One region of the Sphingomonas sp. SP6 genome, then DNA from elsewhere that is predicted to be linked to it. Evidence: predicted binding sites of a transcription regulator. Region 1 holds the regulator's gene; the other holds the start of a gene.

The links. The regulator LexA, encoded in region 1, represses DNA repair genes until DNA is damaged. The targets are predictions, from matches to a motif close to GTTCCNCNCTTGTTCT.
Positions count from the first base shown of each region.
Region 2: a site for LexA is predicted at 4,468-4,483, ahead of AC4GYY_RS03770 (ATP-dependent helicase). Genes of this name have one in related genera too.

Region 1 is NZ_JBZFLG010000001.1:869,083-876,234, forward strand. Features, by position in the region: gene sdhD (succinate dehydrogenase, hydrophobic membrane anchor protein) at 1-47, opposite strand, end outside; gene sdhC (succinate dehydrogenase, cytochrome b556 subunit) at 47-430, opposite strand; gene AC4GYY_RS04260 (EF-hand domain-containing protein) at 619-906, shown strand; gene AC4GYY_RS04265 (molybdopterin molybdotransferase MoeA) at 1,033-2,193, shown strand; gene lexA (transcriptional repressor LexA) at 2,249-2,902, shown strand; partial or broken gene AC4GYY_RS04275 (ComEC/Rec2 family competence protein) at 3,474-5,030, opposite strand; gene gltX (glutamate--tRNA ligase) at 5,059-6,471, shown strand; gene AC4GYY_RS04285 (citrate synthase) at 6,494-7,152, shown strand, end outside.
Region 2 is NZ_JBZFLG010000001.1:768,935-776,086, reverse strand. Features, by position in the region: gene AC4GYY_RS03785 (MFS transporter) at 1-654, opposite strand, end outside; gene AC4GYY_RS03780 (inorganic phosphate transporter) at 980-2,617, opposite strand; gene AC4GYY_RS03775 (M10 family metallopeptidase C-terminal domain-containing protein) at 2,735-4,279, opposite strand; gene AC4GYY_RS03770 (ATP-dependent helicase) at 4,487-6,811, shown strand; gene AC4GYY_RS03765 (DUF4145 domain-containing protein) at 7,146-7,152, shown strand, end outside.

The DNA.
Region 1 (7,152 bases):
GCCGAGCCGAGGCCGCGCACGCGGCCGAGTTGCGTCCCGGTACCCATCAGCGCAGCTCCACGACGAGCCAGAACAGCACGGTGAGCGTGATCGAACTGGCGAAGGTCAGATAGGCGAGCGTCTTGTTCGTCTTCAGCTCGAACGCCGCGCCGGTATCCATGATGAGGTGGCGGACGCCGCTCGACATGTGTTGGAAGAACGACAGCGTCAGCCCGACGCCGACGATCCAGCCCAGGATGTTGAGCCGGCCGGAGGAGAGCGTGAAAACGTCCACGAACGTGGCATAGGCCTGCGGCCCCGTGGCGAGCGCGGCCAGGAACCAGACCAGCAGGCACGCGCCCACCGTCGCCATTCCCGATCCGGTCACGCGGTGCAGGATCGAGACCGTCATGTGCGGACCCCATTTCCAGATCTGGAGATGGGGCGACATCGGGCGCGTTCGAACGGGAGCGGCTTTGCTGGCCAAGGGCATGTCCTTCAGGGTTGCCAGCGTCCATAATCCTCCGGGCGACCTATGCAAGCATTGGGGTGCGCTGCGGCATGATGCGACGGACCGATGCATCCGCACGGCGGGTTCCGCGTTTGGGGGTCGCCGGGAACCGGACTGGAGGGACCACCATGCGCATAATCTTCGCCGCCGCGCTCATCGCGACCTCGCTCGCGGCGTGTTCGCAGCACGACGGCACATCGTCGGATCGGCAGGATCGCAAGGAGCGCCGCGACCGAGGGGATCGCGGAGGCCGAGGCGACCGCGGCGGTCGACTGGAACGACTCGATACCAACAACGACGGTTTCGTCGAGAAGAGCGAGGCGCCCGAGCGGATGCAGCGCCGCTTCGACCGGCTCGACACCGACCACGACGGCAAGCTCTCGGCGGACGAGCTCGGGGCAGGTCGTCGGCGCTGAGAGCGCCGCTCGGCGGGTCGCCTTCCGCAACCTTCGGCCGGCCCCGGCGTGACGCGCCCGCCCGCTCGCGATGATGTGAACCCAAGTGTGACCTTCGAAGCTCCGCCTCACCTTCTCGCCGTCGCCGTGGCGCAGCAACGCCTGGTCGCCGCCGCACGTCCGGTCTCGAGCGAAGTCGTCGCGATCGCCGACGCGCTCGGCCGGTGGACGGCGGCGCCCGTGATCGCCCGGCGCACCCAGCCCGCCGCCGACCTGTCGGCGATGGACGGCTATGCGATCCGCGCCGCCGACCTGCCGGGGCCCTGGCGGGTGATCGGGGAAAGCGCGGCAGGCAGACCCTTCGCCGGAGGGATCGGCCCGGGCGAGGCGACCCGGATCTTCACCGGCGCCGCCCTGCCCGCGGACGCTGACGCGGTGCTGATCCAGGAAGAGGCGCGGCGCGACGAGGACCGGCTGATCCTCACGGGCGAAGGTCCGACGGGGCCGAGCCGCAACGTCCGTCGTCGCGGCCTCGATTTTACGGACGGTCAGGAGCTGGTCGCCGCGGGCGAACGCTTGACTCCCGCTCGCCTGGCGGTCGCGGCCACCGCCGGCGTCGCTGCGGTTACCGTCCGCCGCCCGGTCCGTGTCGCGATCGCCAGCACGGGCGACGAACTGGTTGAGGTCGGTCAGCCGATCCCCGATGGAGGCCTGCCGGAGTCGAACCGCCTACTCCTGCGCAGCTTGCTCGCCGATCTGCCGGTCGAGATCGTCGATCTCGGCATCCTTCGCGACGATCTCGCCACCCTGCGCGACGCCTTCGCGGCGGTCCGCTGCGACCTGCTGCTCACCACCGGCGGCGCGTCGGTCGGCGATCACGACCTGGTCCGGCCGGCGCTGGAGACGGCAGGGGCGACCATCGACTTCTGGCGGATCGCGCTGCGACCGGGCAAGCCGATGATGGCCGGTCGGCTTGGCGACGCGCAGGTGCTCGGCCTCCCCGGCAATCCGGTCTCGGCCTTCGTGACCACCATCCTGTTCGCGCGACCGCTCGTCGCCGCACTGGCAGGCGCCCGCGATCCCATGCCGCGAACCACCACCGGGACGCTCGGGGAGGATCTGCCCGGCAACGGCGCCCGCACCGATTATCTACGTGCCGAGCTGCGTGATGGCCGCCTCTTCGCCGCCGCGATTCAGGACAGCTCGATGCTCCTCACGCTCGCCCGCGCCAACTGCCTGATCGTGCGACCGGCGCATGCACCGCCCACTGTCACGGGCGACTCGGCGGAGATCCTGATGATCGCTTGACGTGTGCAAGAGCGTTCCGTAAAGGTTCGTCGTCTGTTCGCCAGCGAGGCCGATCATGCTCACGCGCAAGCAACACGAACTCATCTGTTTCATCGACGATCGCCTGACCCAGACCGGGGTTTCGCCCTCGTTCGAGGAGATGAAGGACGCGCTCGACCTCAAGTCGAAGTCGGGGGTCCATCGCCTGATCTCCGCACTCGAGGAGCGTGGCTTCCTCCGCCGATTGCCCAATCGCGCCCGCGCGCTGGAGGTGATCAAGATGCCCGAGCGCGCCGAGGCGAAGAAGCCGACGCGCGCCGCCACGCCCCGGCCCGAGCCGGCGAACGACACCGTCGAGATCCCGCTGCACGGCCGCATCGCCGCGGGCGCCCCGATCGAGGCTTTCGAGGGCTCGACCACGCTGTCCGTCCCCGCCGCGCTGCTCGGCTCGGGCGAGCATTACGCGCTCGAGGTCTCGGGAGATTCGATGGTCGAGGCGGGCATCCTCGATGGCGATTTCGCGCTGATCCGCCGTCAGGAGGTCGCGCGCGACGGCGAGATCGTGGTCGCGCTGATCGAGGACAGCGAGGCGACGCTCAAATACTTCCGTCGCGAGGGTGCGATGATCCGCCTCGATCCCGCCAATCGCGCCTACGATCCCCAGCGCTACGCGCCCTCGCAGGTCCGCGTTCAGGGAAAGCTGTCGGGGCTGCTCCGCCGTTACGACTGACTGCCCGCCACGGATGTTCGTCGCCGGGCTGGAGGACGGTGGCGACCCGCCCGGCCGCGAGCGTCACCGCCACGCCGCCCGTTGTCGCCAGCACGTCGCGGTCGAGCCGTAGCCATGACGGCCGGCATCGCCACGGCAGCGGACGCTCGCTGATGACGATGTCGGCGCCCCGGCAGGCCGCGATCAACTCGTCGATGGGGACCCGGTAGGCGCTTCGCGTCGCCACGACGCGCCACCGCCGCCCGCCCGCCTCACGGTCGACGATGCACAGGTCGCGCGTGCATCGCGCCTCGGGCTGATCGACCAGGAACACCGGATCGCCGTCCACCCCGCCGTTCTCCGCCAGCGTGTCCAACGTATAGTCTCCCGCCCGGTCGCGCAGCACGGCGACGCCCGCTGCGGTTCGGATCGCGAGATGCCGTCCGTCGCCGGTCACCAGCAGGTCCGGAGTCGGGCTCAGCAGCGCCCAGACGAGCCCCGCCGCGAACGGTGCGGCTCCGAGCCGGCGCCAGCGCGTCCGCCACAACGCCGTCCACAGGCCGCCGGCGACCATCAGCGCGAACGCTCCGCCTGGCATCGCGGGCAGCGCCGCCACCGCCCCCGGCGCGGCGGCGACCCGGTGGGCAAGCCAGAGCAGTAGCGCCAGTGTCCGCTCGAGCAGCCACCACAGCGGCCCTGCCAGGCCCGTCGGCTCGAAGACGAGCGCCGACGCCTCCAGCGGCATCACGACAAAGGTGGTCAGCGGGATGGCGACGATGTTGGCGACGGCCCCGTACAGCCCGGCCTTGTGGAAGTGATAGACGGCGATCGGCATCAGCGCCGCCTCGACCACCAGCCCCGTCAGCAGCAGCGACCCTCCTTCGCGCGCGACCCTTCGCCACCTGGCCTCGTCGCGCGGCAGGAACCAGGCACGCACCTTCGGGTGCTCGTGGAGCGCGATGATCGCGGTCACCGCCGCGAACGACAATTGGAAGCTTGGACCCGCCAGCGACTCGGGCCAGACCAGCAGCACGATGACCGCCCCCGCCGCGACCAGCCGCAGCGTCACCGCCTGCCGCCCGACCGCCATGGCCGCGAGCACGAGCAGCGCCGCGACGCAGCTGCGGATCGTCGGCACCTCCGCGCCGGTCAAGAGCGTATAGCCGATCGCCACCAGCGCCGCTGCGCCACCTGCCACCAGCGGCAGCCGCCCGGTCAACGCCAGCGCCGGACTGAGCGCGAGCACGCGGAGCACCAGCCACATCGTCAGCGCCACCGCCGCGGTGATGTGGAGGCCACTGACCGACAGGAGGTGCGCCAGCCCCGCCCGCCGCATCGCTTCCGAGTCGTCGTCCGCGATCGCACCCGTGTCGCCGGTCGCCAGCGCCGCCGCGATCCCGCCCTCGCTGCCGGGCACCCTCGCCTCGATCAGCCGGCTCAGTCGCGAGCGCAGGCCGTCTTCGGCAACGCCGGGAGAGATCACCGTCACCGGCGCGAACGCCCGGCCCGTCGCGCCCAGGCGGGCGAACCACGCGACCTGGGCGAAATCGTACGCGCCGGGCACCGCCGGCGACGGCGGCGGCATCAGCCGAGCCCGCTGTCGGATGACCGCTCCGGCGGTCAGCCCGGGTGGGGCGTCGCCGACAGCGACGTTGAGCCGGATCGACCTGGGCGTCGGCACGGTGGTCTGCCGGCCCGTAGGCGCGATCCGCGTCGGGATCATCGTCACCCGCACCAGCTCGCGCGCCGGCAGATGCTGGACGCGCGTGACCCGCCCTTCGACCGCGGCGACGACCGGAGCGGCGAGGACCGGCGCGCGCGCCCGTTCCGCCGACGCCCAGGCGAGCGCGACTCCCAGCGCGACCGCGCCACCCGCTGCCGCGACCGCAAGCCCCGCGCGCCCCCCGCGCCATGCGGTCAGCCCCAGGCAGCCGACCGCCAGCGCCGCCGCGATCGCCGCCAGCCATCCGGTCCGGGTCGGCAGCGCGAACCACGCGGCGACGCCGAGGCCCAGCATCACCGGCAACCAGAGCGGCAGCTGGTCGCGCTCCGCCTCCAGCCAGCGCTCCACCGGCTCGCGCCACCGCCGCCCGCTGGTTTGAAGCGGTTCGAACGCCGTGCTACGGGCGGCTGCGGCTGAACTGGCCATCGAGATTCCAGCCTGGGAGCAAGCGCGCTTGAGCGCAACCACCGATCCCGCGGGCGGCCCCGCGGCGCCTGTCGTCACCCGTTTCGCGCCTTCGCCGACCGGGTTCCTCCACCTGGGCGGCGCGCGGACCGCGCTGTTCAACCTGCTGTTTGCGCGCCACCATGGCGGCACGTTCCTCCTGCGCATCGAGGACACCGATCGCGCGCGCTCGACCCAGCCCGCGATCGACGCGATCCTCTCGGGGATGCGCTGGCTCGGGCTCGACTGGGACGGCGACGTCGTGTTCCAGTTCGCGCGCGCCGATCGCCATGCCGAGATCGCGCATGCAATGGTCGCGAGCGGCCACGCCTATCGCTGCTACATGACCGCGGAGGAGATCGACGCGATGCGCGCCGCGGCGCAGGCGGCGAAGCAGCCGCTGCGGATCCGCTCGCCGTGGCGCGATCGGACCGACTGGCCAGAAGGCGAGCCCTACGTCCTGCGCCTCCGCGCCCCGACCCAGGGCGCGACCACGATCCACGACCGCGTCCAGGGCGAGGTCACCGTGCAGAATGCCGAGCTCGACGATCTCGTCCTGCTCCGCTCCGACGGGACGCCGACGTACATGCTCGCGGTGGTCGTCGACGATCACGAAATGGGCGTCACCCACGTGATCCGCGGCGACGACCATCTCAACAACGCCTTCCGCCAGCTGCCGATCTATCGCGCCAACGGCTGGCCGGAGCCGGTTTACGCGCACATCCCGCTGATCCACGGCGCGGACGGGGCGAAGCTCTCCAAGCGCCACGGCGCCGTCGGGATCGAGGCGTATCGCGACGAACTCGGGATCCTGCCCGAGGCGCTCGGCAATTACCTGCTCCGTCTCGGCTGGGGGCACGGCGACGCGGAGATCATCAGCCGCGACGAGGCGATCGCCTGGTTCGATCTGGACGCGGTCGGCAAGTCGGCGTCGCGGTTCGATCTCAAGAAGCTCGAGCATCTCAACGGCCATTACATTCGCGAGGCGGACGATTCGCGGCTCGCTGCGCTCGTCGCCGAGCGACTCGGCCGCTTGGATGCGGACCCGTTGCTCACGCGAGCGATGCCGGCCTTGAAGCCGCGGGCCGCCAATCTGAACGAGCTCGTGGACGGCGCCGCCTTTCTGTTTGCGCAGCGCCCGATCGAGATCGCGGCGGATGCCGCCCCGCTTCTCGCGGGGGATGCGTTGACGGTCCTGGCCGCTCTCCACGCCGCTCTTGACGCGGTGCACAACTGGAATACGGAGGCGCTCGAAAACACGGTCCGTCGGGTGGCCGAGGAGGCGGGCGTCAAGCTCGGCCAGGCCGCCCAGCCGCTCCGCGCCGCGCTCACGGGACGCAGGACGTCGCCGGGAATCTTCGACGTGCTCGAACTGCTCGGGCGCGACGAGAGCCTGGCCCGGATCGCCGACCGCCTGTCCTGACGAAGTTCACTCGGAGTATCCCATGACCGACACCGCCAAGCTCTCGCTCTCGGGCAAGGACTTCGACTATCCCGTCCTCTCGGGCACGGTCGGGCCGGACGTCATCGACATCCGCAAGCTCTACGCGCAGACCGACGCCTTCACCTACGATCCCGGCTTCACCTCGACCGCGAGCTGCCGGTCGGAGCTGACCTATATCGACGGCGACGCGGGCGTGCTGCTCCACCGCGGCTACCCGATCGGCGAACTGGCCGAACAGTCGAGCTTCATGGAGGTCTGCTACCTCCTCCTGAACGGCGAGCTGCCCAAGGGCGAGGAGCTCGACGGCTTCATCGATACGATCACGCGACACACGATGGTCCACGAACAGCTCGCGAGCTTCTTCCGCGGGTTCCGGCGCGACGCCCATCCGATGGCGATCATGTGCGGCGTGGTCGGCGCGCTGTCCGCCTTCTACCATGACTCGACCGACATCCACGATCCGGTCCAGCGCACCATCGCCAGCCACCGGCTGATCGCCAAGATGCCCACGATCGCGGCGATGGCGTACAAGTACAGCGTCGGTCAGCCTTTCCTCTATCCGGACAATTCGCTGAGCTACACCGGCAACTTCCTGCGGATGACGTTCGGCGTCCCGGCCGAGAAGTATGAGGTCAACCCCGTCGTCGAGAAGGCGATGGA
Region 2 (7,152 bases), 100 kb from region 1:
CGGCCCTTCCGCCATCATCGCGCGGAACGCGGGAGTCTCGCTGATCCGCAGCCGCACCCACAGCCCCAGCCCGACCAGCACGATCGAGAGCGCGAACGGCACACGCCAGCCCCAGGACAGGAACTGCGCCGGCGTCATCGTCGCGCCCAGCACCAGGAACAGCCCGTTGGCGGCGATGAACCCCACCGGAGCGCCCAGCTGCGGCACCATGCCGTAGCGGCCGCGCTTGCCCGGCGGCGCATTCTCCACCGCCAGCAGCGCCGCCCCGCCCCACTCGCCGCCCAACCCGAAGCCTTGCCCGAAACGCAGCAGGCACAACAGGACGGGCGCGAGATAGCCGGCGCTGTCGAACGTCGGCAGGACGGCGATCGCGAGCGTCGATCCCCCCATCAGCAGCAGGCTGGCGACCAGGGTGGACTTGCGCCCGACGCGGTCGCCGTAATGGCCGAACGCCCACGCCCCGATGGGTCGCGCGACGAAGGCGACCGCTAGGCTGCCGTAGCTGGCGAGCAGCCGCGCCGATTCGTCGCTCGCCGGGAAGAACAGCGTCCCGAACACCAGGCTCGCCGCGGTCGCATAGATGTAGAAATCGTAGAACTCGACCGAGGTGCCGACGAGGCTCGCGAGCAGGATGCGCGTATGAGGATGGGTCATCCCGCCAGCCTAGCGGCCGGGCGCGGCAAGCGGAACGGGGATGGCGAGGGGAAGATTTCGCGTGGGCAACATATGAACGGCCCCGCGGACACACGCGCGCAATCCGCGGGCTCTACCTGGGTCTTCGCCGTCGTTTTCTCCCCTGTTGGCGACGGCAGCCGGGCCCTTCCCCCTTCGGCCCGGCATCCCTGAACTGCGGGGCGGTCCCACCGGGGCCGCCCCGATTTTTCGTGTCCGACCCGTCACGCGACACCGCCGCGCCGGACAGCCGACGCGACGGTGAGCGGGTGATCGCTTCGCAGCCGTCGGAACGGCGATCGCGGGCTCAGCCGAGCCCGACCATCCTGACCACCCCCAGCAGCAGCCAGTAGAGCACGCCCGCCAGCAGCATCGCCGCGGGTAGCGTCATCACCCAGGCGGAGACGATCGCCAGGATCGTCCGCCGCTGGAGCCCCGCCCCGTTCGCGACCGATGCGCCCGCCACGCCCGACGACAGGATGTGCGTCGTCGAAACCGGCATCCCATAACCGACGGCGAGCAGGATGGTCGACGCCGCGGTCAGCTCGGCGGCGGCACCCATGCCGTAGGTCAGGTGGCTCTTGCCGATCTTCTCGCCGACGGTGACGACGATCCGCTTCCACCCGACCATCGTCCCCAGCCCCAGCGCGATCGCGACCGCCACCTTGACCCAGATCGGGATGTAGCGCGTCCCCTTCTCCAGATTCTTCTGGTAATCGGTGACCGCCTTCACCGCCGGCGCGGGCAGCGCCTTGGCGGCATCCCCCTTGGTGATCAGCGTGGCCGTGTCGAGCACCAGATACATGTCGTTGCGCAGGTTGGGCGTCGCCGCCGCGGGCACCTGGCGAAGCGACCCGTATTGCTGAACCCGGTTCGAGATATCGGTCGAAAGCGACGCGGCCGCGCCATAGACCTCGGGCGAGTTCGGCTTCCGCGTCTTGAGCGCGTCGGTCAGCGTCGCGCGGGCGTGGGGCAACGACGTGTCGGGCTTGCCCCCCATCGCGACGAAGCCCTGCGCCGCCCGGTCGGCCGACTGGACGAACGCCGGCGTGGCGCTGTCGGGCATGGTCCGGTTGAGCGCATAGGCGGTCGGGGCGACGCCGATCAGGATCAGCATGATGAGGCCCATGCCCTTCTGCCCGTCGTTGCTCCCATGCGCGAACGAGACCGCGGTGCAGGTGAAGACCAGCAGCGCGCGAATGCCCTTGGGCGGGGGCTGCTGACCCTTGGGTTCCTCGTACAGCGTCTTGTCGGGCAGCGCGCGCTTCATGACGAGCAGCAGCACCAGCGAGCCGACGAACCCGACGATGGGCGAGAACAGCAGCGCCGCCAGTACCTTCTCCGCCTGCCCCCAGTCGACCCCGGACGTGCCGTCCGCCCCCGCCATGAGCTGGTTGGCCAGGCCGACGCCCAGGATCGAGCCGATCAGCGCGTGGCTCGAGGAGTTCGGGATGCCGACGAACCAGGTCGCCAGGTTCCACGCGATCGCGGCGAGCAGCAGCGCGAAGATCATCGCATAGCCCGCGCCGCTGCCGACATGCAGGATCAGGTCGACGGGCAGCAGCGTGATGATCGAATAGGCGACCGCCCCGCTCGACGTGAGCACGCCGATGAAGTTCCACACGCCCGACCACACCACCGCGACGGGTGGCGACAGCGAATGGGTGTAGATCACGGTCGCGACCGCATTGGCGGTATCGTGGAACCCGTTCACGAACTCGAAGCCGAGCGCGATCAGCAGCGCCAGGCCGAGGAACAGGAAGGCGCCGATCGCCAGCGATTCGCCGACCGACTGCGTCTCAGTGACGATCGAGATCACCGCATAGATCAGCCCGGCGGCGAGCACCGCCAGGAACATCCAGCGTCCCGCGGGATGGAGGGGCTTGTCGAGGTGCGGCCCGGCGTGGCGGGTTCCGGGCTCGGCGGCGATCGCGGTGCTGGCCATGCGCACGCTCATCGCCTGTGGACATGACGCTTTGATGACCGGCGCGGCTCGCGCCGGCCGCATGTCCCGGCCGCACGCGGTGCGGCCGGGACGCAGGATTCGCCGAAGGCGATGCGATCAGAGGACCAGATCGCCGACGACGAGCGTCGTGATGTGGTCGAAGTGGATCAGGAAGTCCGCTTTGCCGTCGCCGTTGACGTCGCCGCTCAGGGTGAGATCGCCGTTGCTCACCACGAAGCGAAGCTCGCCCGCATGGCCGGTGAAGGCCGACGAACCGATGAAGGTGAAGGTGTCGTCGCCGCCTCCCTTGATCGCGTCGATGGCCGACAGGTCGATCCGGTCGCCCTGCGCGTGGGTAAAGTTGGTGATGTCGTCGGCCACAGCGGCCTTCTTGCCCGAGTCGCCGTCGTCGAAGATGAACGTGTCGGCGCCGGCGCCGCCGGTCAGCGTATCCACGCCCTTGCCGCCGGTGATGCTGGTGCCGACGTCGCTGGCGACGATCGTGTCGTTGCCCGATCCGCCGATGACGTGGTCGATCACGGTGCCCTTCGCAATCGCGACGTTGTTGGTGTGCCCGCCCACGTCCGAGAAGGCGCCGCCGTGCAGGTCGATGCGCTGGGCGTCGCCGTACCCCGACAGATCCAGCGTGTTGTTCGTGCCCTGATTGTAGAGCGTCACGACCGGGTTGGTGTTGACCGTGAAGTCGAAGAAGTCGTGCAACGCGCCCTGGATGTTCGAGTGGAAGCCGTAGGTCTGGCCGCCCTCGAACGGCGAATCGGTCGACACGCCGTAGATCTGCTGGATCGCCTGGATGTCGAGCTGCATGATGGTGTGCGGCGCCTGGCGACGGATACCATCGTCGGTGATGCCCCAGTCGGTGCCCTGATACGGGTTCTGCGACAGGTATTTGGCGTCGTCGTTGCCCCAGAAGATGTACGACATGATCGTGTACATCCGGTCGTCGTAGGCGCTGAACTGCTGGGTCGCGGGATCGACGTTGCCGTTATAGGCGCCGCCATGGCCGAGGCCGATCAGATGCCCGATCTCGTGGATCACCGACGACAGGCCATAGCCGCCGTAGGTGTCGAACCCGCCGTCGAGCTCGAACCCGGGCGTGCTGGTGTCGATCGAGATCAGCCCCTTGCCCGACGGATGGCCGAGATCGTCGCCCGAGCCGCGCGTGGTGGACAGCGACGTATAGGCGCCGCCGTCATGCCCGCGACGAAGCGTCACGTTCGCGGCGCTCGACGACTTGGTCTCTTCGAACTGGATGTTGGCGACGCCCGCCCACATCGAAAAGCCCTGAAGCCACGTCATCTTCTCGGCGGCGCTCCACTTCGACGCCGGATCGAAATAATATTTGACCGTCCCGCCCGAGGTGCCGGCATGGTCGTCGCTGCCCCATTTGTAGGCGGTCTTGCCGACGCTGCCCCAATAGGAGGTGCTGTTGATCGTGCCGTCGGCCTTCAGGCCGTTGACGAAGCCGACCTCGTCCGCGGCGCTCGGGCTCTTGGGCGGCTTGGCCGAGACGACCGCGCCGTCCGAGCCGCCGAGCGACCAGTTCAGCTTCGCCGCGGTGCCGTCGAGATGAGCCACGACCCGATCGAAATTCGCCACGTCTTCGTAACCGGCACGCGGGCCGTACGTCTGCTGCTGCTTCATGAAAAGAACCCCTTTGTCCCCCGGCCCGTTCGGTCAGGCCGATTCCGCAACCTAGCCTGAACGATTGTTGCTTCGCCAGCCCCCGGCCTTTACGGCGCGCCCAAGCCCCCAGGCGGTTTGCGACAAGCCGTTGCGTACATCGGATGGCCGCGCTCGCGGCTCGCCGCGTGGTTGTACCCGGCGACGATGTTGCCTAGTTGTTCACGGGTGACCCCTCAGCCGATCTCGACCAGCGCAGAGCGCGACCCGCCCTACCTCGCCGCGCTCAATCCGCCCCAGCGCGAGGCGGTGCTGACCACCGACGGCCCGGTCCTGGTCCTCGCCGGCGCCGGCACCGGCAAGACCGCCGCGCTCACCGCCCGCCTCGCGCACCTGCTCTACACCAGGCGCGCCTGGCCGTCCGAGATCCTGAGCGTCACCTTCACCAACAAGGCCGCGCGCGAGATGCGTGAGCGGGTCGGGCGGCTGGTCGGCGACGCGGTCGAGGGCATGCCCTGGCTCGGCACCTTCCACGCGATCGGCGCGAAGATGCTCCGCCGCCACGCCGAGCTCGTCGGGCTGCAATCGAACTTCACCATCCTCGACACCGACGATCAGCTCCGGCTCCTCAAGCAGCTGATCGTCGCCGCCGACATCGACGAGAAGCGCTTTCCCGCGCGCAGCCTCGCCGGCCTCATCGACGAATGGAAGAACAAGGGCCTCGTCCCGCGCGAGATCGACGCCGGCGAGAGCGAGCGCTACGCCAACGGCCGCGGCGGCGAGCTGTACGAACAATATCAGGCGCGGCTGAAGGCGGTGAACGCCTGCGACTTCGGCGACCTCCTCCTCCACGTGCTGACGATCCTCAAGACCGACCGCGGCGTGCTCGAACACTATCAGCAGCGCTTCCGCTACATCATGGTCGACGAATATCAGGATACCAACAGCGTCCAGTATCTCTGGCTTCGCCTGCTCGCGCAGGAGCGCCGCAACATCTGCTGCGTCGGCGACGACGACCAGTCGATCTATTCGTGGCGCGGCGCGCAGGTGGAGAACATCCTCAAGTTCGAGAAGGATTTCCCCGGCGCCAAGGTGATCCGCCTCGAACAGAATTACCGCTCGACTCCCCACATCCTCGGCGCGGCGGGCGGGGTGATCGCGAACAACGCCGGGCGCCTCGGCAAGGAGCTGTGGACCGAGCTCGGCGCCGGCGAGAAGGTCCGCGTCGTCGGCGTCTGGGACGGCCCCGAGGAGGCGCGCCGCGTCGCCGACGAGATCGAGGCGGCGCAGAAGAACGGGACCAGCCTCGACGACGTCGCCATCCTCGTCCGCGCCCAGCACCAGACCCGCGAGTTCGAGGATCGCTTCATCGCGATCGGCATGCCCTATCGCATCGTCGGCGGCTTCCGCTTCTACGAGCGTGCCGAGATCCGCGACGCGCTCGCCTATCTGCGCGTCGTCAACCAGCCCGCCGACGACCTCGCCTTCGAGCGGATCGTCAACGTCCCCAAACGCGGGCTGGGCGACAAGGCGGTCGCGCGCGTCCACCAGCTCGCCCGCGCGAACGGCCTGTCGCTGACCGCGGCGGCGGCGCGCATCCTCGACACCGACGAGCTGACCCCGCAGGCGCGCCGCTCGCTCGGCAACCTCGTAGGCGATATCGCCCGCTGGCGGCAGATGGCGTCGGAGCTGCCCCACCCCGAACTCGCGCGCCAGCTCCTCGACGAGAGCGGCTATACCGCGATGCTCCAGGCCGAGAAGACGACCGAGGCGGCGGGGCGGCTGGAGAACCTGACCGAACTCGTGCGCGCGATGGAGGAGTACGAGACGCTCGGCGCGTTCCTCGAACACGTCAGCCTCGTCATGGACAACGAGGGGACGCGCGAGGACCCCAAGGTCACGATCATGACCATCCACGCCGCCAAGGGGCTGGAATACGACACCGTCTTCCTCGTCGGCTGGGAGGAAGGCGTCTTCCCCTCGCAGCGCGCGCTCGACGAAGGCGGCACCCGCTCGCTGGAGGAGGAGCGCCGCCTCGCCTATGTCGCGATCACCCGCGCGCGGCGTCGCGCCTTCATCTTCCACGCCGCCAACCGCCGCATCTACGGCCAGTGGACCAGCTCGATCCCCTCGCGCTTCGTCGGCGAACTGCCGCTTGCCCACATCGACAGCGAGACGACCATGACCGGCGGCGCCAGCCTGTGGCAGGCCAATTGGTCCGAACGCGCCGATCCCTTCGCCGACGTGGCGCGCGGGACGGGGCGTGGGCCGGGCTGGCAGCGCGCGGCGGGGACGCTCGGCGGCACGATCCCGAACGGCGGCGAATGGCAGAGCCGCACCTTCTCGCGCGAGCCCTCCCGCGTAGTGGAGAGCCGCGCGAGCGCGATCAGCCTCGGCAACAAGGGCCGCAGCGACCTCGCGGTGGGCCAGCGGGTGTTCCACCAGAAGTTCGGCTACGGCGCGATCCTGCTGATCGAGGGCAACAAGCTCGAGATCGACTTCGAGAAGGCGGGGCAAAAGCGGGTGATGGATTCGTTCGTGACGGCGGGGTGATATTGCATGACGATTCAATCGACCAAAGCACATTGCAACAAGTGCCTACGCGAGACCAATCACGAACGGATTTTCGAGAGATCGATCCCTTGGCAGGAAGTCGAAAACAACTACATTATGTTTGATGGCAATGACACGTTTGTTGCTCTGAGATGCATGGGATGCGATGACATCCATTTTGAACATCATCATTGGTTCTCGGAGGATGCCGATCCAGATGGACAGCCAATCGTTCACAAAGAGCATTACCCGCCGTCTATAGTGCGTCAGAAGCCGATGTGGCGCCGGTCATTTCTACCGTACAAATGTTAAGCTTAACGCTCTAGGCAGTCTTATCGACG